3 regions of the Luteibacter flocculans genome follow, and region 2 is predicted to be linked to each of the others. Evidence: predicted binding sites of a transcription regulator. Region 2 holds the regulator's gene; each other region holds the start of a gene.
The links. The regulator FliA, encoded in region 2, starts transcription of late flagellar genes. The targets are predictions, from matches to a motif close to TAAAGTTTNNCNNNCNNNGGCCGATAA.
Positions count from the first base shown of each region.

Region 1: the regulator FliA is predicted to act here: its motif matches at 1,168-1,194, upstream of IM816_RS05160 (chemotaxis protein CheW).
Region 3: the regulator FliA is predicted to act here: its motif matches at 1,679-1,705, upstream of IM816_RS10565 (methyl-accepting chemotaxis protein).

Region 1 covers NZ_CP063231.1:1,210,202-1,217,859, forward strand. The annotation lists gene IM816_RS05155 (chemotaxis protein CheA) at 1-1,124, shown strand, start outside; gene IM816_RS05160 (chemotaxis protein CheW) at 1,243-1,758, shown strand; gene IM816_RS05165 (methyl-accepting chemotaxis protein) at 1,829-3,541, shown strand; gene IM816_RS05170 (CheR family methyltransferase) at 3,545-4,420, shown strand; gene cheD (chemoreceptor glutamine deamidase CheD) at 4,417-5,076, shown strand; gene IM816_RS05180 (protein-glutamate methylesterase/protein-glutamine glutaminase) at 5,161-6,258, shown strand; gene IM816_RS05185 (methyl-accepting chemotaxis protein) at 6,275-7,453, shown strand; gene IM816_RS05190 (STAS domain-containing protein) at 7,466-7,658, shown strand, end outside.
Region 2 covers NZ_CP063231.1:3,086,849-3,094,506, reverse strand. The annotation lists gene flhF (flagellar biosynthesis GTPase FlhF) at 19-1,359, shown strand; gene IM816_RS13320 (P-loop NTPase) at 1,409-2,284, shown strand; gene IM816_RS13315 (RNA polymerase sigma factor FliA) at 2,281-3,012, shown strand; gene cheY (chemotaxis response regulator CheY) at 3,072-3,473, shown strand; gene IM816_RS13305 (protein phosphatase CheZ) at 3,483-4,124, shown strand; gene IM816_RS13300 (chemotaxis protein CheA) at 4,132-6,195, shown strand; gene IM816_RS13295 (flagellar motor protein) at 6,197-6,937, shown strand; gene motD (flagellar motor protein MotD) at 6,934-7,658, shown strand, end outside.
Region 3 covers NZ_CP063231.1:2,492,328-2,499,985, forward strand. The annotation lists gene IM816_RS10560 (YadA-like family protein) at 1-1,010, opposite strand, end outside; gene IM816_RS10565 (methyl-accepting chemotaxis protein) at 1,743-3,266, shown strand; gene IM816_RS10570 (CheR family methyltransferase) at 3,273-4,103, shown strand; gene IM816_RS10575 (chemotaxis protein CheD) at 4,100-4,576, shown strand; gene IM816_RS10580 (chemotaxis protein CheW) at 4,594-6,174, shown strand; gene IM816_RS18755 (methyl-accepting chemotaxis protein) at 6,318-7,658, shown strand, end outside.

The DNA of each region.
Region 1 (7,658 bases), 1.9 Mb from region 2:
TGGGCGAGCTGGTCATTACCCAGTCCATGCTCAGCCAGTTCCAGGACGGCGTGGACGAGTCGCAGCTGGAAATGCTGCGCGATGGTCTGGCCCAGCTCGGTCGCCACACGCGCGAGCTGCAGGAAAGCGTGATGAGCATCCGCATGCTGCCCATCAGCACGGTGTTCAACCGCTTCCCGCGCCTCGTGCGCGACCTGGCGCAGAAGCTCGACAAGAAAGTGGTGCTCGACCTGCGCGGCGAGACCACCGAACTCGACAAGACCGTGCTCGAGAAGATCGGCGATCCGCTGGTCCATCTCGTCCGCAACGCCATCGATCATGGCCTGGAAGTACCGGCCAAGCGCCTTGCCGCCGGCAAGGGCGACACCGGCACGCTGCGCATGGAAGCCTTCCATCGTGGCGGTGCCATCGTGGTTGAAGTGGCGGACGACGGCGCTGGCCTGAATCGCGAGGCCATCGTCGCCAAGGCCGTGCAGCGCGGCATCATCGCCTCGGGCGACGGTATGTCCGACGACGCTGTGGCGGAACTGATCTTCGAGGCCGGCTTCTCCACGGCCGCCGCCACCACCGATCTTTCGGGGCGTGGTGTGGGCATGGACGTGGTCCGGCGGAACGTGATGGATCTGGGCGGCACCGTCGCCATCCGCAGCACGCATGGCAGCGGCACCACCTTCACCATCACGCTGCCACTCACTCTCGCCATCATCGACGGCCTTACGGCGGCGGTGGCGGAAGAAACCTACATCGTGCCGCTGGTTTCCATCGTGGAATCGGTGCAGGTGCAGCCCGACAGCGTGCGCAGCGTGGTCGGCGGCGGCGAACTGTTCCGCTTCCGTGACCAGTGGTTGCCGATCGTCCGCCTGTTCGACGTGTTCGGCTGCGAGGGCAAGCGTCCTCCGGTGGACGAGGGCATCGTCATCGTGGTGGAGGGTGAGGGCACGCGCATCGGCCTGTTCGTGGACGAGTTGATCGGCCAGCAGCAGGCGGTGGTGAAGTCCCTGGAGGCCAACTATCGACGTGTGGCGGGCGTGTCCGGGGCGACGATTCTCGCCGACGGCTCCGTGGCGCTCATCGTCGACGTGGCCGGCCTCGTACGCATGCAGGCGCGTCGCAAGGCCGCCTGACGAACGATGTAAGGAAGCGCCGCAAGGCGCTTCATATTCCCCCTCAAGTCCCCACGGCCACGGCCGATACCCCTTGAGAAGGGGTCCCGGACCGCCACTGATCCGACGTGGGAACGACATGAACCAGCCATCCAGCACCAATACCGCCACGCCCGAAGAGGCTGCGCAGTACCTCACCATCAACCTCGGCAACGAGGAATACGGCATCGATATCCTTGCCGTTCGCGAGATCCGTGGTTGGACCGCGGTCACGCGCATCCCGCAGGCGCCGACTTACGTGCTCGGCGTGCTGAATCTCCGCGGCGCCATCGTCCCCGTCCTCGACCTGCGCCTGCGCTTCGGTCTGCCGCGCGAGGAATACACCGTCACCACCGTCTGCGTCATCGTCATGGTCGCCGGCCGCCAGTTCGGCGTGGTGGTCGATGCGGTGTCCGACGTGGTCGATGTCCTGCCTGGCGCGGTGCGTCCGGTGCCCGACATGGGTACCACGGTCGACACCGAGTATCTGAAGGGCCTGACCTCCGTGGGCGAGCGCATGGTGCTGCTCCTCGACGTGGATCGCCTCCTGCAGCCGCAGGACGCTCAGATGCTCGAAGCCGCCCTGGCCTCGTCGGATGTGAAGGCCGTCGCCTGAGCTGTCGAACGCCGATAGCCGCCAAACCCTCACTGGCTTGCCCTTGTCGCCCTTGCCGATTGGAATCGTGATGAAGAAGTTCAAGTTCAAGATCCCCGCCTTGACTGTCCGTGGCCGCCTGTACGGCGTCGTCGGCATGCTCTCCTTGATGCTCATTGGCGGCGCCGCCATCGGCCTGGGCGCGCTGCACTTCCAGAACGAAGGCATGCGCCGTATCTACGAGGAAGAAGTCGTCCCGGCGGAGATGCTCGCACGCATCAATCAGATGTCGCTGATGTCGTTCGTGGTGCTCGGCGAGGCTGCCGCCAAGGTGGGCAGCCCCGACCAGGTGAAGCAGAAGGTCGCCGAATTCCAGAAGTTCCAGGACGAGACGAACAAGGCCAAGGCCGAGTTCGTGAAGGTGCCGATGTCGGCCGACGTGAAGAAGCTCTACGACAAATGGCAGGCCACCAATAGCGACTATGATCAGGCCAAGTCGGACATGGTCGATGCGCTGAACGAGGGCGACCAGGGCGCATCCGACGTGCTCGAACTGCAGGTTCGTCCGTTGTTGATGGACCGCCAGTCTCATCTTGGTGCGTTGATCAAGATGAAGGGCGACGAGGCATCCAGCATCTATGCCGCGGAGTCCTCGCAGTACAAGATGGTCCGCGCGATCTGCGTCGCTGCGTTGTCGATCGGCCTCGCGCTGTCGCTGCTGATCGCGGTGCTGGTCGTTCGCTCGATTCTGCGCACGCTGGCTCAGACCGTCGCCGTCGCCCACCTGATTGCCGAGGGCAAGCTCGGTCACGACATCCAGGTCACGCGCAACGACGAACTCGGCCAGTTGCAGGGGGCGTTCCGCGCGATGGACGAGCGCCTCAGCGCCATCGTGTCCGAAGTGCGCCACGGCGCAGGCTCGGTCAGCACGGCCGCGCAGCAGATTTCCCGCGGTAACGACGATCTGTCGCAGCGTACGCAGGAACAGGCGTCGAGCCTCGAGGAAACGGCCTCGTCGATGGAGGAAATGACCTCCACGGTGAAGCAGAACGCCGAGAATGCCAGCCACGCGAACCAGCTGGCGCGCGGTGCCCGCGAGCAGGCAGAGCAAGGTGGCGCGGTGGTCGCGCAGACGGTCGTCGCCATGCGCGAGATCAACACCTCCAGCAAGAAGATTTCCGACATCGTCAGCCTGATCGACGAGATCGCCTTCCAGACCAATCTGCTGGCGCTGAACGCGGCGGTGGAAGCGGCGCGTGCGGGCGAGCAGGGTCGCGGCTTTGCGGTGGTCGCGACCGAGGTGCGCAACCTCGCGCAGCGTTCGGCGAATGCGGCCAAGGAGATCAAGGGTCTCATCAACGACAGCGCGAGCAAGGTCAAGACGGGCTCGGAGCTGGTCGACCAGTCGGGCAAGGCGCTCGCCGAAATCGTGGAGAGCGTGAAGAAGGTGACCGACATCGTCGCCGAGATCGCTGCTGCCAGTTCGGAACAGTCGGCCGGTATCGATCAGGTCAACCACGCCGTGCTGCAGATGGACGAGATGACACAGCAGAACGCGGCGCTGGTGGAAGAATCCGCCGCCGCGGCGCGCGCCATGCACGAGCAGGCGACCGAGCTGAGCCGTCAGGTCGCGTTCTTCCAGATCTCGGGCCATGCGTCCCAGGCGCCGGCTGCCAAGGCCGCGCGCAAGGATGCCGCCAAGGAAGAAATGGAAACCGTCTTCGCTGCCGTGCGCAGCGCCCCGGCGCCTCGTGCGTCGCGCCAGGCGGAACCGGCCGACGCCGGCGCCTGGAAGGAGTTCTGATCGATGAATGCGCTCGTCAACCACGGCGAAGCCGCCGGAATGGCGGGCGCCGGAGGGCCTAACCTCGGCGAAGCCGAGTTCGCCTTCCTTCGTGAATTCGTACTGCAACACTGCGGCATCGCGCTCGGCGATCACAAGCGGCAATTGGTCCAGGGGCGTCTGCTACGCCGCCTGCGCGCGCTGGGTCTTCCCGGTTTCGGCGCGTACTGCGACCTCCTGCGCCGCGATCCGGCATCGGAGCTGGGCGAGTTGGCGAGCTGCATCAGCACGAACGTCACCTCGTTCTTCCGCGAGATGCATCACTACGACATGCTCGTGGACGAACTGCTGCCGCGTTGGCTCGAAGAGAAGCGCGGCGGTGGCCGGCTGCGCATCTGGTCCGCCGGTTGCTCCACGGGCGAGGAACCGTACGCCATCGCGATGGTGCTCGCCGAAGCGATCGAGCGAACAGGCAGCAGCGTGGATGCGAAGATCCTCGCCACCGATCTGTCGCCGCAGGCACTGGAAGCCGCGCGCAAGGGCGTCTATCCGGTGGATCGCCTCGGCGGTGTGAGCGATGCGCGTCGCAAGCGCTGGTTCCTGCGTGGCGAAGGCTCGTTCGACGGGTATGCGCAGGTGCATCCACGTCTGCGCGAGCTGGTCACCATCCAGCCGCTGAACCTTCTGCACGAGTGGCCGATGCAGGGTCGCTTCGATGCGATCTTCTGCCGCAACGTCGTTATCTATTTCGACAAGCCCACCAAACAGCGTCTGTTCTCGCGCTATGCGGGCATGCTGGAAAGTCGCGGTTACCTGTTCCTCGGGCATTCGGAGTCGATGTACGGCCTGTCCGACGACTTCGACCTCATCGGCCGCACCGTCTACCGGAAACGCACATGAGCGATGCGTACGCGATTCAGCCTCGTACCTTCGCCGGATTCGATCCGAAGAGCGTGCTGCCGGGCTTCGAACACGTGCGCCGTTTCTGGGATCCGGCGCAGGAAGTGGTCACGGTCAAGATCCTGCCGGGCGAGTACTACGTCAGCGTGCAGGAGGAAATGATCTCCACCGTGCTGGGCTCGTGTGTCTCTGCCTGCGTGCGCGATGCGCGCCGCCGCATCGGTGGCATGAATCACTTCATGCTGCCCGAGCCGGCAGGCGAGCGGGACGGCTGGAGTTCCACCGTGGGTCGTGCCGCACGCTACGGCAACGACGCCATGGAGCAATTGATCAACGCGATCCTCAAGGCCGGCGGCAAGCGCGACGACCTCGAGGTAAAGATCTTCGGCGGCGGGCGTGTGCTCGCCACCATGACGGACATCGGCCAGCGCAACATCGCTTTCGTGCAGCGCTACATCGCCACGGAAAAGCTGAAGCTCTGCGCGGCCGACGTGGGCGACATCTACCCGCGCCAGGTCCAGTTTTTTCCGGTGAGCGGCAAGGTGCGCGTGCGCCAGCTTCGCTCCATGCACGACCACAGTCTGGCCGATCGCGAGAAGCGATACCTCAAGCGATTGGCTGACGATCCGATAACGGGAGAGGTGGAACTGTTTTGACGCGTCGCGTCGGCAGACCACCTTGTCATTGTCATCCTGTCGGTTCGCCGACGTGACCGTCCTTCCACCGAGTTGCTAGAACCCATGCAGAAAGTACGCGTTCTCATCGTCGACGATTCGGCCCTGGTGCGTAAGGTGCTGTCGACCATGCTCGAGTCCGATCCGGGCATCGAGGTGGTGGGCACGGCCGCGGACCCGCTGATCGCGCGGGAGAAGATCAAGCAGCTCAATCCCGACGTGCTCACGCTGGACGTCGAGATGCCGCGCATGGACGGTCTCACCTTCCTAGAAAACCTGATGCGCCTGCGCCCGATGCCGGTGGTGATGGTGTCCACGCTCACCGAGCGCGGCGCCGACGTCACGCTGCGCGCGCTGGAACTCGGTGCGGTCGATTTCTTCACCAAGCCGTCGGCCGACCTCGCCAACACGTTCATGGAGCACGCGCCGGAGATCTGCGCGAAGGTGCGCCTGGCCGCCGGTGCGAAGCCGCGCGAGCGCAGCTCCGTTGCCAAGCTGGACGTGGCGCCGCGCCTTTCGGCCGACGCCGTGTTGCCGCGTGCTCAGACCGCAGGCAGTCGCGGTGGTACGCGCATCATCGCGATCGGTGCATCCACCGGCGGTACCGAGGCCATCCGTGTCGTGCTGGAGGCCATGCCGCCGACCGCACCGCCGATCGTCATCACCCAGCACATTCCCGCCGCCTTCAGTGGCCCGTTCGCGGCACGCATGGACACCTGCTCCGCGATGCGCGTCTGCGAAGCACGCGACGGCCAGCCCATTCAGCCCGGCCACGCGTACATCGCCCCCGGCAGCCAGCATCTGCTGGTGATGTGGGACGGTGCGCGTCACGTGTGCCGTCTCCATGACGGCCCGCCCGTGAACCGGCACAAGCCGGCCGTGGACGTGCTGTTCCGCTCCATGGCCGCCAGTGTCGGCGCCGCCACCATCGCCTGCCTGCTGACCGGCATGGGCGACGATGGCGCGCGCGGCCTCGGTGAGCTGAAAGAGATCGGCGCGCCGACCCTCGTCCAGGACGAAGCCAGTTCCGTGGTGTGGGGCATGCCCGGCGCCGCCTGGAAGGCCGGTGCCGCGAGCGAGATGTTGCCGCTGGACGCCATTGCCGCGCGCCTTCTCGCGCTTGCCCAAACCCCCGTGTCCGCCGCCGCCCGCGTCGGCACCTGATCACCGAGACGTCATCATGCAGATACCAAAAAACGAACGAACCATCGGCTTCGCCGCCAGCGCCGTGGCGCTCGTGCTGGTGCTGGTGTTCCACTCGCCCTGGGTTGCCCCGGTCGTGGTGGCCCTGCTGACGGCGACCTGGATCGCGATCAGCCTGATTCCCGCGCCGTTGCCGGCGGTGGAAGTGGTGCTCAATTCCACGTCCAGCGACGAAGCGTCGGTGCGCGAAGCGATGGAAGACGTGCGCAGCGCGATTGTCGATGAACTGGGTCACGCGAGCCGTGAACTCAACCAGGCACTTGATCTGTTGCGCGACGCCGTCGCGGAATTGGGCGGCGGCTTCAACGGCCTGTCGCACAAGACCGGCAAGCAGCAGAAGCTGCTCAGCGAAATCATCGAGGGTGGCGGCAAGGGCATTTCGGTGCAGGACTTCGCCGACCGTACCGCTGGCCTGCTCGAACACTTCGTCGGCCTGATTGTGCAGCTCTCGCGTGAAAGCCTCCGCATTGTCTACCGCATCGATGGCATGGCGAAGGAAATGGACGCCGTGTTCGCGCTGCTGAAGAACGTGAACACCATCGCTGAAGAAACCAACCTCCTGGCGCTGAACGCAGCCATCGAAGCGGCCCGTGCAGGCGAGTCCGGTCGTGGCTTCGCGGTGGTGGCCGGCGAGATCCGCAACCTTGCGCAGCACAGCAACCAGTTCAACGAGAAGATCGGTACCCACGTCGAGCGTTCGCGCACGGCCATGGAGCAACTCCGCGAGCTGGTCGGCAACATGGCGTCGCAGGACATGAACGTGGCGCTGTCGGCCAAGGGCGGCATCGACGAGATGATGGCCACCATCACCGAGTCCAATGCGCGCACCAGCGCGGCGGCGGACGAAGCGGCCTCCATCAACCGCGGTCTGGGCAACGACGTCTCGACCACGATCCGTTCGCTGCAGTTCGAGGACATCCTGAGCCAGTTGCTACATCAAACCCGTTCGCGCCTGGTGGAACTGCAGGAGATCACCGCCGACTGCACGCGCGATATCGAGGAACTGGCTTGCGTGCCCGCCGACGCCGCCGATCTCGGTGCGCGTGCCCAGCGCGTCCGCTCCCGCCTTGCCGAGCAGCGCGAGCGCGCCCGGCTCCGTGCGCGTGGCCCCGCCTTGCAGCAGTCGATGGCTGCTGGCGACATCGACCTGTTCTAAAGGAAAGCTCTCATGGCCATCAACGTCCACCACGATTCCGAACAGGGCTGCCTCACCCTCCACCTGGGCGAGCGTTTCGATTTCTCTATCCACCGCGCTTTCCACGATGCCTGCCTGGGCGACATCGCGCCGGTACGCAGCTATGTGCTCGACCTGGAGCAGGTCACCGGCATGGACAGCTCGGCGCTCGGCATGCTCATGCTGC
Region 2 (7,658 bases):
AAAGACAGGATCGAACGCATGAAAATCAAACGATTCGTTGCTCCCGACATGCGCCAGGCCATGCGCCAGGTCAGGGACGAACAAGGCCCGGACGCCGTGATTCTGTCGACGCGCCGCCTGGATGAAGGCATCGAGATCATCGCTGCGCTGGATTACGACGAAGCACTGGTGCGCGAGGCCGGCTTCGGTGTCGACGCGCCGAAGCGCGACGAGTCGCCGCTGCGCGCCCTGCGCGATGACGCCGAGCGCGCCGCACGCATCGATCAGGCCCGCGCCGCCACCGCGGCGGCCGTCGAACGTGCCGCGAAGGGCGGGGCACCGGCCAGCCAGACGAACACCAATGCTCCGCAGCGTCAATCGAGCGCGGCGCTGGCCGCCAGCGTCGCAGACGTGGTGCGCGCCGCCACCGTCACGCCCAATAACGATGCCGCCGTGAACGGCGTGCGTGCCGAGATCAACAACCTGCGCGAGATGCTCGAAGTGCAGCTCTCGACGCTGGCCTGGAACCAGATGGATCGCGAGCAGCCGCTGCGCGCCCGCGTGCTGCGCGAGATGACCCGGCTGGGCATCGACGCCGACGTCGCTCGCGCGCTGTGCGCGGAACTGCCGCCGGGCATGACGCCCGAGCAGGCGCGTTATCTGCCGCTGGGCATTCTTTCGCGCAACATCCGTACGAGCGGACGGAATTTCGACACGGTCGGCGGCGGCGTCATCGCGCTGGTCGGTACCACCGGCGTCGGCAAGACCACCACCATCGCGAAGCTCGCCGCGCGCGCGGTGCTGCGTCACGGCGCGTCCAACGTTGCCCTCATCAGCACGGATCAGTACCGCATCGGCGCCGGGGCACAGCTCGAACACTATGGCCGCCTGCTCGGCGTGCGCGTGTTCAACGCGCAGGATGCCAACAGTCTGCGCAACGTGCTGCTCCAGCTGCGCGGCCGCAACACGGTACTGGTCGACACGGCCGGGCTGGCGGGCAACGATCCGAAGCTCCAGCAGCAGTTCGAGACGCTGCGTGCGACCTCGGATCTGCGCGTCTGTCTCGTACTGGCGGCCAACGCGCAGGCGCAGGCCATCGACAACGCGGTGCGCGCCTATGCGCCGCTGGCTCCGCAGAGCGCCATTCTCACCAAGCTCGACGAGGCGCCGCTGATCGGCGGCGCGCTGTCCGCACTGATCCGCCACGGCCTGCCGCTGGACTACACCACCGACGGCCAGCGCGTGCCCGAGGACATTGCGTCCGCCGATGCGCGCAAGCTGGTCTGCCTGGCTGCGCAGCTCGTCAAGCAGCGCAGCGACGAACCCGACGACGCCATCCTCGCCGACCGCTTCGGCGGTGTGGCGCCGGCCCTGGCTTGACCCTCTTTCTCTTCAACCGCAACCGACTCCCACGGCAGTGACTTACTTCATGAGCACACACGTCGATTCCACCCAGGCCGCCGGGCTCCACTGGCTCGCCGATCGCCGCCCCACCCGCAGCATCGCGATTGCCGGCGGCAAGGGCGGCGTGGGCAAGACCACGGTGGCGGTCAACCTCGGCATGGCGCTCGCGATGGGCGGCCGTGACGTCCTTCTACTCGACGCCGATCTCGCCATGGCGAACGTCGACGTCCTGCTCGGCCTGCAGCCGACCCGGCACCTGGGTCACATGCTGGAAGGGGAGTGCGGCATCGAAGACCTCATCCTGCAGGCCGCACACGGCCTCAAGGTGATCCCCGCCACGTCGGGCGCGCGTCGCATGGCGCAGCTGCCGAACATCGAACACGCGGCGGTGATCCGGGCATTCGACGAATACCCGCTGGCGCCGGAGTACCTGATCGTCGACACGGCGGCGGGCATCTCGGACAGCGTCTCCATGTTCGCTGCGGCCTCGGACGAGGTGGTGGTGGTGGTCTGCGACGAGCCGGCCTCGCTCACCGACGCCTACGCGCTCATCAAGGTCATGAGCCGCGAGTTCGCGGTTAACCGCTTCCGCATCGTGGCGAACATGGTTCGCCACGCCCAGGAGGGGCGCCAGCTCTTCGAGAAACTGTCCCGGGTGACCAATCGTTTTCTCGATGTTTCCTTGGATTTCATGGGCATGGTTCCGCACGACGAGTACCTGCGCCAGGCGATCCGCCGCCAGTCGGCGGTGGTCGATGCCTGGCCCAGCAGCCGGTCGGCGGTCGGATTCAAGAATTTGGCCAGGTCGGTCGATACATGGGGTGAACCCGAACCCCGTGCACAGGGCCGTATTGGCTTCTTCGCCGAACGGTCCCATCAGGGGGGGGGGCTACCACTGTGAGCGTTGCGACCGAATACCTTGAGATCACGCGCATCCCAGCGGATGAACTGGTAAAGACCCACGCGCCGCTGGTGCGCCGAATCGCCTATCACCTGATGGGCCGGCTGCCGCCAAGCGTGGATGCAAACGACCTGATGCAGGCCGGAATGATCGGACTGCTTGAGGCCGCAAGAAATTACTCGCCGACTCGCGCGGCCAGCTTCGAAACCTATGCGGGTATCCGCATACGTGGCGCCATGCTGGACGAACTGCGCAAGACGGATTGGACTCCGCGCTCCGTCCACCGGAAGTTGCGCGAGGTCGCGGAGGTGACGAGGCAGATCGAAAACGAGACGGGTGGCGACGCCGAAGACGCGGAAGTGATGAAGCGGCTGGGCATCGACGCCATGGAATACAACCAGATCCTGGCGGACGCGGCGAGCGCGCGGTTGTTGAGCCTGACGGCGCCCGAAGGCGACGAAGGCGCGGCGATCGACGTGGTCGACCCGGACGCGGCCGGTCCGGAAGGTACGTTCGAGCAGGAAGGCCTGCGTGGCGCACTGGCGCAGTCCATCGACGGATTGCCCGAGCGCGAGAAGCTGGTCATGTCGCTGTACTACGACGAAGAACTCAACCTGAAGGAAATCGGTGCGGTGTTGGGAGTGAGCGAATCGCGGGTATGCCAGATCCATGGCCAGGCCCTGATTCGACTCCGCGCACGCATGTCGGGCTGGAAAGACAAGCAGTGACGGCACCCGTAGTGACGTCGCCGAAAAAGAACACGCGGTAGCAAGGCGGAGAGAACGTTTTGGACAAGAACATGAAGATTCTCGTGGTGGACGATTTTTCCACCATGCGACGCATCGTCAGGAATCTGCTGGTGGAGCTTGGCTTCACCAACACCCTGATCCAGGAAGCCGAAGACGGTAATGCCGCGCTGGCGATGCTGCGCGCGCAGCCGTTCGACCTGGTGGTCACGGACTGGAACATGCCGAACATGACCGGCATCGACCTGCTCCGCGCCATTCGCGCCGACGCCGCCCTGAAAGCCATGCCCGTGCTGATGGTGACGGCGGAGAACAACCGCGATCAGATCATCGCGGCTGCACAGAGCGGCGTGAACGGCTACGTCGTCAAGCCCTTCACGGCGGTCACGCTGAAGGAAAAACTCGACAAGATCTTCGAACGACTCGCCGCGGCCGCGGGCTAAGGAACGACCATGAACACCGTGATTTCCCCTGGCCACGACGTGGCGCCCGAACTGCGCGAGCTGCTGGATGCGAACGATCCCGCCTCGGTCGAGGAGGCCCTCGATCGCCTCCTGCGCAGCCGTGAACAGCACCTCTTCATGGCGCTGGGCCACTTGGCCCGCGACCTGCACGAATCCGCGCGCCGGCTTGCCGCCGACATCTCGCACGATGGTGTGCCGGGCAACATGAGCGATGCGCGCAAGCACCTGCGCGACGTGCTCGAGATGAGTGCCCAGGCTGCCCATCGCACCCTCGATTTCAGCGAAAAGCTGCGCCCGCAGGCACAGGCGCTCGCCCGCCAGGCCGACGAGGTGCTGGTGCTCGATCACGCCGACCCCGCCTTCGCCACCAGCGCCACGGCGCTTGCCGTGCGCGTGGGCGACTTCGCCCAGAGCTGCGACATCGGCTTTGGCGAAATGGTCGAGGCGCAGTCCTGGCAGGATCTCTCCGGCCAGCGCGTGGCGCAGGTCGAAGCGTTCATGGCCAAGGTGGAATCGTCGCTGGTGGAGCTGGTGCGCCTGACCGGCACGCTGGCCGGTGGTGCCGCGCCTGCTGCCGAAAAGGTCAGTCAGGACGAAGTGGACCGCCTGCTCAGCGAATTCGGCTTCTGAGCGCCCTATGAGCGTGGAGCTGGACAACGAGCTGCTCAACGTCTTTTTGATCGAGGCGCGCGAGCTGCTGGAAAGCCTGGGCGAACAACTCGTGGACCTCGAGTCCTCGCCCGGCGACGTCGACCTGTTGAATGCGGTGTTCCGCGCGTTCCACACGGTGAAGGGCGGTGCAGGCTTTCTTGGCCTGAACCCGATGGTGGAGCTGTGCCATCGCGCCGAAGATCTGCTCAATGAAGCCCGCAACGGCGCGATCGTGCTCAATGCCGGTTTCATGGACGCGCTGCTGGAATCGCTCGATCTGCTCAACGACATGATGCGGGCCGCCGATGGTGGCCTGCCAATTGAAGCTGCGCCGCGCTCGTTGCTCGACCGCCTGCTCATTCCCGGCCGCGCTGCCACAGCCCCTCCGGTGGCCCTGGCGCCACCCACCGCCGCGCCAGTCAGTGCGGCGCCCACTTCGCGCGCCTACGATCCCATCGAAGACGAATTCGAGGCGATGCTCGACGCGGCGCGCAATGAGCGCGAGCCTACTCCGGCATCGTCTGGCCCGATCTCCGACGACGAATTCGAAGCGCTGCTGGATTCCCTCTACGGCACCGGTGCTCCCGGTGCCGAAGGCGCTGCGAGCTCGCCGAACCCGGCACCGGCACCCGCCGCTCCTGCCGCACCTGCTGCGACGACTGCCGATCCGAACGCGATCAGCGACGACGAATTCGAAGCCTTGCTCGATAGTCTGCACGGTACCGCGGCACCGGGTGTCGTCCCAGGTGCTGCCGTGATTGCTGCTGCGCCGGCACCCGCACCCGCACCCGCTCCGCCGCCGACACCCGCGGAACCGGCACCCGCCGCTCCCGCGGCGCGCGCCGCAGCGCCGACGGAAAAGCGCACCGCGTCCACTGCCGACACCACGGTGCGCGTCGATACGCATCGTCTCGACGGGCTGGTGGATGCCGCGGGCGAACTCGTCCTCGTGCGTAACCGCCTCACCAATCTTGCGCCGCGCGGCACGAACGACCCGATGGAGCGTGCCATCGGCGAACTCGAGCGCGTGGCCGAAGACCTGCAGAACGCCGTGCTGCGCATGCGTATGCAGCCGGTCGGCAAACTGTTTTCGCGCTTCCCGCGCATCGTCCGCGATCTGGCTCGCCAGCTCGGCAAGGACATCGAACTGGTGACCGAGGGCGAAGAGACCGACATCGATCGTACGGTGGTCGAGGCCCTCGCCGATCCGCTGGTCCACCTGCTGCGCAATGCGGTGGATCACGGCATCGAGATGCCCGACGTCCGCGCTGCCGAGGGCAAGCCACGCAACGGTACCGTGCGCCTCGCTGCGGGTCAGTTCGGCGACCGCATCGTCATCACCGTGACCGACGACGGCAAGGGCATGGACCCCGAAGTGCTTCGTCGCAAGGCGGTAGAAAAAGGGCTGATGGATGCGGAGCAGGCGGCGCGTCTCGACGAGCGCGAATGCTACGAGATCGTGTTCCGTCCCGGCTTCTCCACGGCCAGTCAGGTCTCCGACATCTCCGGTCGCGGCGTCGGTATGGACGTCGTCAAGACCAAGATAGTGGAACTCGGCGGCACGTTGTCCATCGATTCGCGCGTGGGTCACGGCAGCACGGTGCGTCTCTCCGTTCCGCTTACCCTCGCCATCCTGCGCGTCCTCATGGTGCGCGTCGGCCATCGGCTGCTGTCGTTGCCGCTTTCCAATGTGGCGGAAGTCTTCGAGCTGGCTCCCGGGCAAATCCAGGAACTCGACGGCCGTGTCGTTGCTGCGCATCGGCAGCGCGCCCTCCCGCTCGTCGATCTCGGTCGCTGGGCGGGCGCGGCGGGGAAGGGCGGCCACGTGGTCGTGGTGCAGATCGGGCATCAGACGCTCGGCTGCCTCGTCGATGAAGTGCTCGGCCGCGAGGACGTCATGGCCAAGCCGCTGGGTCCGTTCCTCAAGGACGTGCCGGGTATCGCCGGCGCCACCATCACGGGCGATGGCCGTATCTCGCTGGTGCTCGACCTCTCCGGTCTTGCCGATGACAGTGGGCAGGTGCTGCCCTCGCTGAGGATGGCTGTCTGACATGGATCTCGTGAGCGTCGTCGGTACGATCCTGGCCTTCGTGGTCATCATCGTGGGTACCATCCTCAAGGGCTCGAGCCTCGACGCCCTGTGGAATCCCGCCGCCTTCGTCATCGTTTTCCTCGGTACGTTCGCGGCACTGCTGGTGCAGACGCCCGGAGCGGTCCTCAAACGCGCCTGGAGCATGCTGCCCTGGGTATATCGGCCACCGGATATCGAATCGGAAAACCTCGTCAGCCGCATCGTCGGCTGGAGCGAGATTTCGCGTCGCACGGGCCTTCTTGGCCTCGAGCCTTCGATCGAGCGCGAGACCGACCCCTTCATCCGCAAGGGTCTGCAACTGCTCGTGGACGGCACGGAGCCGGATGCGATGCGTTCGGTGCTGGAAGTGGAAGTGCTCGCGCGCGAGCACACCGACATCGAGGCGGCCAAGGTCTACGAGAATGCGGGCGCCTATTCCCCCACGATGGGTATCATCGGTGCAGTCATGGGTCTCATGTCCGTGATGCAGAACCTCGCCGAACCGAGCAAGCTGGGCCACGGCATCGCCGCGGCCTTCGTGGCCACGATCTACGGTATCGGCCTTGCCAATCTGCTGGCTCTGCCCATGGCGTCGCGCCTGAAGGGCCTGGCGCGGCAGCGTTCGCAGATGCGCGAGATCCTCGTCGAGGGTCTGGTTTCCATTGCGCAGGGTGACAACCCGCGCCATATCGAAAGCAAGCTGCAGGGTTTCCTGTCGTGAAACGCAGGCACCAGGAAGAACACATCAACCACGAACGCTGGGCGATCCCTTATGGCGATCTGATCACGTTGCTGCTCGCGCTGTTCGTGGTGATGTACGCGGTGTCGGCCGTGAACGAAACGAAATTCCGCGTCATGGCGCAGTCGATCAACGAGGCCTTCAACGGCACCGGCAAGGTGATCGAGCCGATTCGCGAAGCCACACCGGCGGCACAAGTACCGTTGCCGAACCAGTCGCGTGCGCCGGCTGCGGCCCCCATCGCACGGATCGACGTGCCCATCCCGCCGCGCAATCTGCCTCTTCCCGGGCACGAAGGCGCAGCGACGGAGCGTCAGGAGGCGGCGAACGTCAACACTGCCACGGCCGCGAACACCAGCGTGGGCAAGACCGAAGACGCCAGCCTCAGCCAGATCTCGGACGAAGTGAAACGGGCGATGCGTCCGTTGATCGACAAGAACCTCGTCAACGTGCGGCAGACAGCCGACTGGCTCGAAATCGAAGTGCGCACGGACATCTTGTTTCCCGTCGGCGTTGCCAAGCTCCAGCCGCCTGCGGAAGATGTGCTGCGCAAACTGGCGGGCATTCTCGGTCCGTTCCCGAATGCGATGCGCATCGAGGGCTATACCGACAACACGCCGATTGCGACGGCGCTGTTCCCTTCCAACTGGGAGCTGTCGGCCGCGCGCGCGGCGACCGTCGCGCGTCTACTCACGATGTCGGG
Region 3 (7,658 bases), 590 kb from region 2:
ACATCCACCACACCGCCCACCGCGACGGCGGAGCGATCGCTCGCGTACGAGCCGGCGCCCACCGCGCCAGCATAAATGCCGGTGGCCCGGGCACCCGCGCCGACTGCCATGGACGCCACACCCGATGCCTGCGTGTTCGATGTACCGGTGAAGATGGCGGTGCCGTCTGCCGTCTCGTTTCGTCCGCCGATCGCCAGGGACGCAACGCCGCTGGCACTGGCGTTGCCGCCGAGCGCTACCGCGTTCACATCAGTCGCAGAGGCGCCGTAGCCACCCGCGAGTGTGAGGTTGCCGGCAGCGACAGCCTCGCTACCGAGACTCGTTGCGCCGTTTCCTTGCGAAAGCGCTGCGGCACCGAACGCCGCCGATTCCGAACCGGATGCCCACGCGGCCCGACCTAGCGCGACCGCACCATCGCCATCGGTCACGGCGGGTGCGCCGTCGCCATTGGCATCGCCCACGCTCAAGAATGTGCTTGACGTGTGGGTCGCATCAGTCAGTTGTGCGAGGTTGACCGCGTCGGTGGCAAACGTGCCGGCCGCGACGTTGGTGATCTGACGCTCGGCGCCGCTGGCACCGACCGATACGGTATTGCTCCGATCGGCTACCGAACCGGCACCCAGCGCCACGGCGTTGGCTGCTAGGGCCTGTGCCGCCGTGCCCAGCGACAAGGCGCTCGCGGCCGTTGCGACTGCCGAAGCACCCACCGCCATCGCACCATCACTGTTGGTGAGTGCGTTGACGCCAAGAGCGGTGGCGTTCAAGCCGTTGGCGATCGCACCACCGCCGAATGCTGCGGCGTGGTCGCCATTCGCGAGAGCGGAATCACCGAAGGCAGTGCTTCCGTCGCCAATAGCAGAGGCGTTATGTCCGCAAGCCGTGCCGTCCGCCGCCACTGCCGTGCCTGCGGCGGCACCTTGGCTGTCACTGCAGACCGTTTGCGCATGGCCTGACATGCTGTAGCCCAGGCCGGCACAAATGGCTGCACTCAATACTTTTGCACGCCACATGGCGGCACGCGTCCGCTCGTTATGGCTGGCGACACACGTCGTCTTCGTCCCCATCTTTTACCCACCCCAATGTTGTCCCCTGAAGCGGCGACATTCACCGAACTGAAGTGTGGTTGTCACGCACACTACATCTCACAACCTCACCGATTCGGTGAGGTTGTGGTCGATGCAGGCATGACATTCGGCCCAGCGATGGCTCCCATGCGCAGAGCATCGTGAGCGAGGATTTGAAGCGAAGTCGCTGCAGCGGCGTCGACGCGATTACAGATTGAGCAAGCAACATGTGGCACAGCGAAAGCACAGCGATGCGAGTGACGCGATTGACAGGTCGGTACGGCTCAAGCCGCCAGTAGCCACAGAGGTCGCCGACGGCGGGAGACGCCGTCTCGCGCCGCTGAAACGCTGGGATCCGTTCAGCAATTAAAAGAAAAACGCACTTTATCGTCCGCACCGTCCGGGTAGCCCACCGAAATGACGTAGCGATGTGATCCAGGCCGTGAATGCGTCGCCATGCAATTACTGTCAAAGCATTAAATCATTGCCTCGCTCCAATAGCTTTTTTCCCTGGCGTTCGCCGAAGATTTAAGTCCCAAGTACTCCCGTTCGCGGCCTACCGTCTTCACTTACCTTATCTTTGGCTTTCTCCTTTTTCATCAGCGAGATAGCCCTAAAGTTTGCCGTTTTTGCGGCGATAACTCCGTAGGCACTAACGAAACGCGACGGGGAAAGAAAATGGCCAGCAATGCAAGTGCAAATGCCGCTCAAGAAGTGAATGACCTCAAGGCCACGAGCGATGCATTGCACCGCGTTCAGGCCATTATCGAATTCGACCTGCAGGGGAACATTCTTGCGGCGAACCAAAACTTTCTTAATACGCTCGGCTACACGGCCGACCAGGTGATCGGACAGCATCACCGCATGTTCTGCGAGCCGGCCTTCGTCGCCGCGGACGAATACCAACAACTCTGGGAGCGGCTTGGCGCGGGACATCCGGAGGTCGGCGAATTCAAGCGCATCGCCGCGGACGGCCGCGAGGTTTGGCTCAGCGCCTCGTATAACCCGGTGTTCGACCGCGATGGCAAGCCTTACAAGATCGTCAAGTTCGCGACCGATATCAGCACCCTGATCGATAAGACCGCCGAGCTGGATGGGAAGATGACGGCGCTCGACAAGTCGCAGGCCGTAATCGAATTCGATCCCAGCGGCCATGTCATTTCCGCCAACGCGAACTTCCTCGCGGTAGTCGGCTACTCGCTCGACGAGCTGGTCGGCCAGCATCACCGCAAGCTCTGCGACGACGCCTATACCGCCAGCGCCGAGTACGCCGAGTTCTGGGAACGGCTGCGTCGCGGTGAATTCGATCGCGGCCGTTATCGCCGTGTCGCCAAGGGCGGTCGCCGGGTCTGGCTGCAGGCGAGCTACAACCCGATCTACGACGGCAATGGGCGTCTGCGGAAGATCGTCAAGTTTGCTGCGGACATTACCTTCCAGGGCGAACTGGAAGAACTGGTGAAGCGCCGCGCCGCGGACTTCTCCACCGCCTCCACCCAGATCGCCCAGCAGTCCAATGAGATGGCCGCCGGTGCGCAGCTGCTCGGCGCGACCGTGGAGGAGATGAACGCCACCATCGAGGAGCTGACGGCATCCATCAGTTCGATCGCCAGCAATTCGCAGAACGCCGATCGGCTGGCCAAGGACACCCAGCAGGAAGCCGAGCGCGGCGCGAAGGCGCTTGGCAAGTCCATCGAAGCGATGGAGCTGATCAACAAGTCGTCGGAAGACATCGGTGACATCAGTAAGGTCATCGGCGAGATCGCCAGCCAGACCAACCTCCTCGCCTTCAACGCAGCGATCGAAGCGGCACGTGCCGGCGAACATGGCCTCGGCTTCTCCGTCGTCGCCGATGAGGTACGCAAGCTTGCCGAGCGGTCGTCGCAGGCCTCCAAGGAAATCTCGAAGCTGATCAACGAGTCCGCAAAGCGCGCATCCCAGGGTAGCCTGATCGCCAAGGAAGCCTCCGAGGCGTTCGACAAGATCCTGTTCGGCGTCGTCAGCACCACGCAGGCGATGTCGGAGATTTCGTGCGGTGCCGAAGAGCAAGCCGTTGCCGCGCGCGAGGTCGCCAGCGCCGTGCAGCACATTGCCGAGGAGACCGAAAAGACAGCCTCCACCTGCGACAGCATCGCTCGCGCCTGCGGCTCGCTGATGGAAGGCGCCGTGGAACTGAACACCACCGTCAACGACTTCGCGACCTGACCCGCCATGTTCGATCGGGAAGCCGCCGTCGATCCCTCCATTCGCGAGGCGCTGTTCGCGCAGGTACGCCTGCACACCGGCATCGTGATGGCCGAGCGGAAGTGGACGATGCTGCACGGGAGGCTTCGTCGGCGCCTTCAGGAGCTTCAGCTCTCGGGCTACGAAGCCTACCTGGCCCTCTTGGGCAGGTCGAAGCACGAAGTCGGCTGTTTCATCGATCTGGTCACGACCAACGAGACGTCGTTCTTTCGTACTCCGCGTATCTGGCAGTACCTCGAGGAACATTTTTTTCCTCGATGGCACGCGGCGCATTCTGGCGCCACGATGCAGATCTGGTCGGCGGCCGCGTCCACGGGCGAAGAGGGCTACTCGTTGGCGATGCTCGCCAACGAGTTTCGCCAGAAGCACCCGGACTTCAGCTACCGCATTCTCGCCACGGATATCTCGCGAGCGGTGCTCGACGTCGCCGCCGCAGGGAGCTACGCAGGCCGGAACGCCAAGGGGCTGCAGGCGAGTCGCCCTGAGATGGTCGAGCGTTACTTCGTGCCCGAGGGCGACGGATATACCGCTCGCCCTGCACTGAAGGCACACCTGACGTTTCGCCCCCATAACCTTTATCAGGATCTGACCGAACCGACGCGCTTCGATCTCGTCCTTCTGCGCAATGTGTTGATCTACTTCGATGAACCGGGCCAAGAGGCGGTCGTGGAGCGCGTAAGGCGCGCGATGGCACCTGAGTCCACCCTGATCATCGGGGAGTCGGAGTCGCTGCACCGCATCCGCAGCGGCTTCACGTACGAGCAGCCGCTGATCTATCGAAATACGAAGACAGCATGATGAGCACGTTGGATGTCTACGTGGGTATGTGTGAGGTGCGATCGGGCAAGGGCGCGCAGATCCTGCGCAGCACCTTGGGCTCATGCGTGGGCATCGGCATTCTTTGGCCACAGCGTGGCGTATGTGCGCTCGCCCACTGCCTGCTTCCTGAATCCGCCGTCCCCTCGACGCAACTCTCCGCAAAGTACGTCACCGATGCGATCCCCTCGTTGCTGGCATCGATCGGTGCCACGGCGGATCACTACTCGGAACTGGACGCCGTGGTCGCAGGCGGTGCCTTCATGATGCCGCACACGCGGCCCATCCTTCACGGCGGCATCGGCGAAAGCAACGCCCTGACAGCACAACGTCTGTTGGCCGAAGCGGGCATTCGCGTGATTCACACGGAAACCGGCGGTCACGTCGGCAGGCAGCTGAGCATCCACTGCGATACGCAACGCTTCGTTGTCCGCAGTTTCGAACGCGTCATTTAGAGGAATTCACCGTGGAAATGCCTTCGCTAGATATCGCCCCCGGCGCCCAGGCCAACGTGCAACTGTTCGGCACCTTCCATCTGGGCGAGTTCGAACTGGCCTTGCCGATCGACGTCCTGCAGGAAGTGGTGAGCTTCCCCTCAGGCATGACGCAGATCCCTCTCGCACCGGACTATGTCCTCGGTCTGTTCCTGCTCCGTGACATGATGATTCCGGTCATGGACCTGGCCCGGTTCCTTGGTCAGCCTGCCGTTGGCGACCAGGCGAATCGTCGCGTCGCTATCATCAAAGCCGACCAGAGCCTGCTCGGCGTAACCTTCGACCATACCGGTGAGATGCTCCGCCTCGCCAGCAGCCAGATCGTGCGCTTCGATAGCGGCGCGAACGCCAGCGCCCTGATCGCCGGGGCCTTTCACTTCGACCAGCGCATCATCCAAGTGCTGTCTGCGGAAGCACTCGTTCGCCTCCCCGGCGTTCCGCAGGCCAACAGCGCCCTGCTCGCTCTGCAGGCGCGCCAACGCAGCGCCTTGCGCAAGGTCAGCAAGGTCATTTCGTTCCATGTGACCGGTCGTCACATGGCGCTAGCCATGGATGCCATCCATGAAATCGTACGAGTCCCGGAGCTGGAACATTCGGTGCTGGCCGATTCCGTCTGCCGCGGCTGGTTCAACCTGCGCGACCGGCCGGTGCCGGTGCTGGATGTGTCCAGCTTCCTGGGGCTCGAAGCCTCGTCTTTGGCTTCACCCGACGCATCCGACGTTGAGGACATGCGCCGCATCGTCGTGCTTCGTGACAAGGGTTTCTACCTTGGTCTGCTCGTCGACGACATCGACAGCATCGTGGCGCACACAGAGGCGCAGCTGCTGCCCATGCCACCGACACGCGGACAGATCGGCTTGTTCGCCAACGTCATCAGCCGACGCGACACCGGCGAAGGCGACCTGATCCTGATCAGCACCAGCGCGCTCTTTGCCAACCCCTACATGGCGCACCTCGCGAAGGGCCACCATGACCTGTACCTCGTGACCGACGAGGAGGAACGCTCCAGTGACGCCCGCCGCAAGACTCAACGGGAAACCTGGCTGACCTTCGATCTCGATCGCCCCATGGCGGTGCGACTCGACCAGGTCTGCGAGGTCATCGGTGCACACGATCCCCTCGTCAGCCCGCCCGGATCTTCGCCGTACGTGTGCGGGGTGCTCAACACCGGCCACGCGCTGATCACCGTGATCGACCTGCGCCACGTGTACGGCATGGAGCCATTCGTCGAGACGGAAGACACCCGCATCCTCGTCGTGGAACATGCAGGGCACAAATACGGCCTGGTCGTCGACGCCGTGCGTAGCATCACCAGCATCGAACCGTCCAACAAGCTGTTGGTCCCGGCCCTGATCGCTCTTCATTTGAATGACGAACTGCGGCAGGACATGCATGAAGTCGCCGAGATACCCGGGGAGACGACGCTGTTGCTGCTCGACGTCGCCTCGCTGCTACGACGTCTGGCAGAGGAGGGGGAAACCCAGAATGCGCCTGACATCGGCATGCCGGGCACGCTCTCAGCCGTTCACGACCTCGGCGCCGCAGTCGCCGTATCGTGACCAATCCCAACGACGTAAGCGTTTACTTAGGTTTGTCTCACCCCTACCGAGACGCAAAGGTTTGTAAAGACTGACAATTTAGCCCTAAAGAACCGCCCGGCCGGGCCGTTAATTGGACTCCCATATCCCTACGGTCTCTCCGCGTGAATCTTTTCAAGTCGACCCAGGCGCGCTACACGGTGGCGGTCGCTGCCTATTTTCTTGTCCTGGTGGCACTGACTCTCGTCGTCATCCGCCTGTTCGTCAGCCCGGACCTCCGCGCGACCGAGGCCAAGCTGGTCGAATGGAACGTGGACGAGATCGGTAGCGTCATTACCAACAAGCTGCACCAGGTGGAAGCGCAGCAGCGCAGCATCACGCAAACGGTGGCCCTGATGGACAGCGCGTCCATCGATCGCCTCCAGCCCGGACTGGTCGATCAGTATGGCGACGCCGACGTGTTTGGCGGCGGCATCTGGCCCCTGCCGTTCAAGCGCGAAGCAACCAAGGAACGCGACAGCACCTTCTTCGCGCGCGACGCCAGCGGCAAGCTGGCCGTCAACACGCACTGGAACCAGCCGGACGCGCTGAAGTACTGGGAACAGAGCTGGTACAAGAACGGCCTGACCGCACCGCGCGGGCATTGCCTGTGGGCCAATGCATACAAGGACGATGCCAGCGCCCAGCCGCGCACGAACTGCGCCATGGCCATCTACAAGGGCGACGAGATCTTTGGCGTCTCGACCATCGACGTCACTCTCGGCTTCTTCAACCGTCTTGTCGCCGACATGGAAAAGAAGGTTCAGGGCCAGATCCTGATTGTCGAGCCGAACGGCACCATCGTCAGCAACAGCACGTACATCAAGGACGATATCGTTCTCAAGAAGCTCGCCGACCTCGCCGGAAGCTCGACGATGATCGCCCAGGTGAAGGACGCCCTGCCCGGCCTGGCGAAAGCCCGACAGATCGAGCATGACTACGATGCCGACGGCGAAGCACACACGCTCTTCCTGAAGCCGATCGCCGGCACGCCGTGGGTGCTTGCCACCAGCCTGCCCACTCGCCTGCTCACCGAGAACAGCTCGCGCATTCTCACCAAGCTGGCGTCCGTGCAGGTGCCGCTCGCCTTGCTGCTGCTTGCTGCCCTGGTGCTGGGTATACGCGCCCTGATGCGCCAGCTCGCCACGCTCAAGGCCAACATCGATGACCTGAATTCGGGCGATGCAGACCTTACCCGTCGTCTCGCCCACGGCAACGGCAGCGAATACAACGGCGTGGTGGAAAGCTTCAACAGCTTCGTGGCACGCCTGCAGGGCATGATGCGACAGGTGCGCGACAGCTCCTCGGCTATTTCCTCAGCCGCTACGCAGATCGCCAGCGGCAACCTCGATCTTTCGCAGCGCACGGAAGAACAGGCCAGTTCGCTCGAAGAGACCGCCGCGTCGATGGAAGAACTGACCGCCACGGTTCGCCAGAATGCGGAGAATGCGCGCCAGGCCAACACG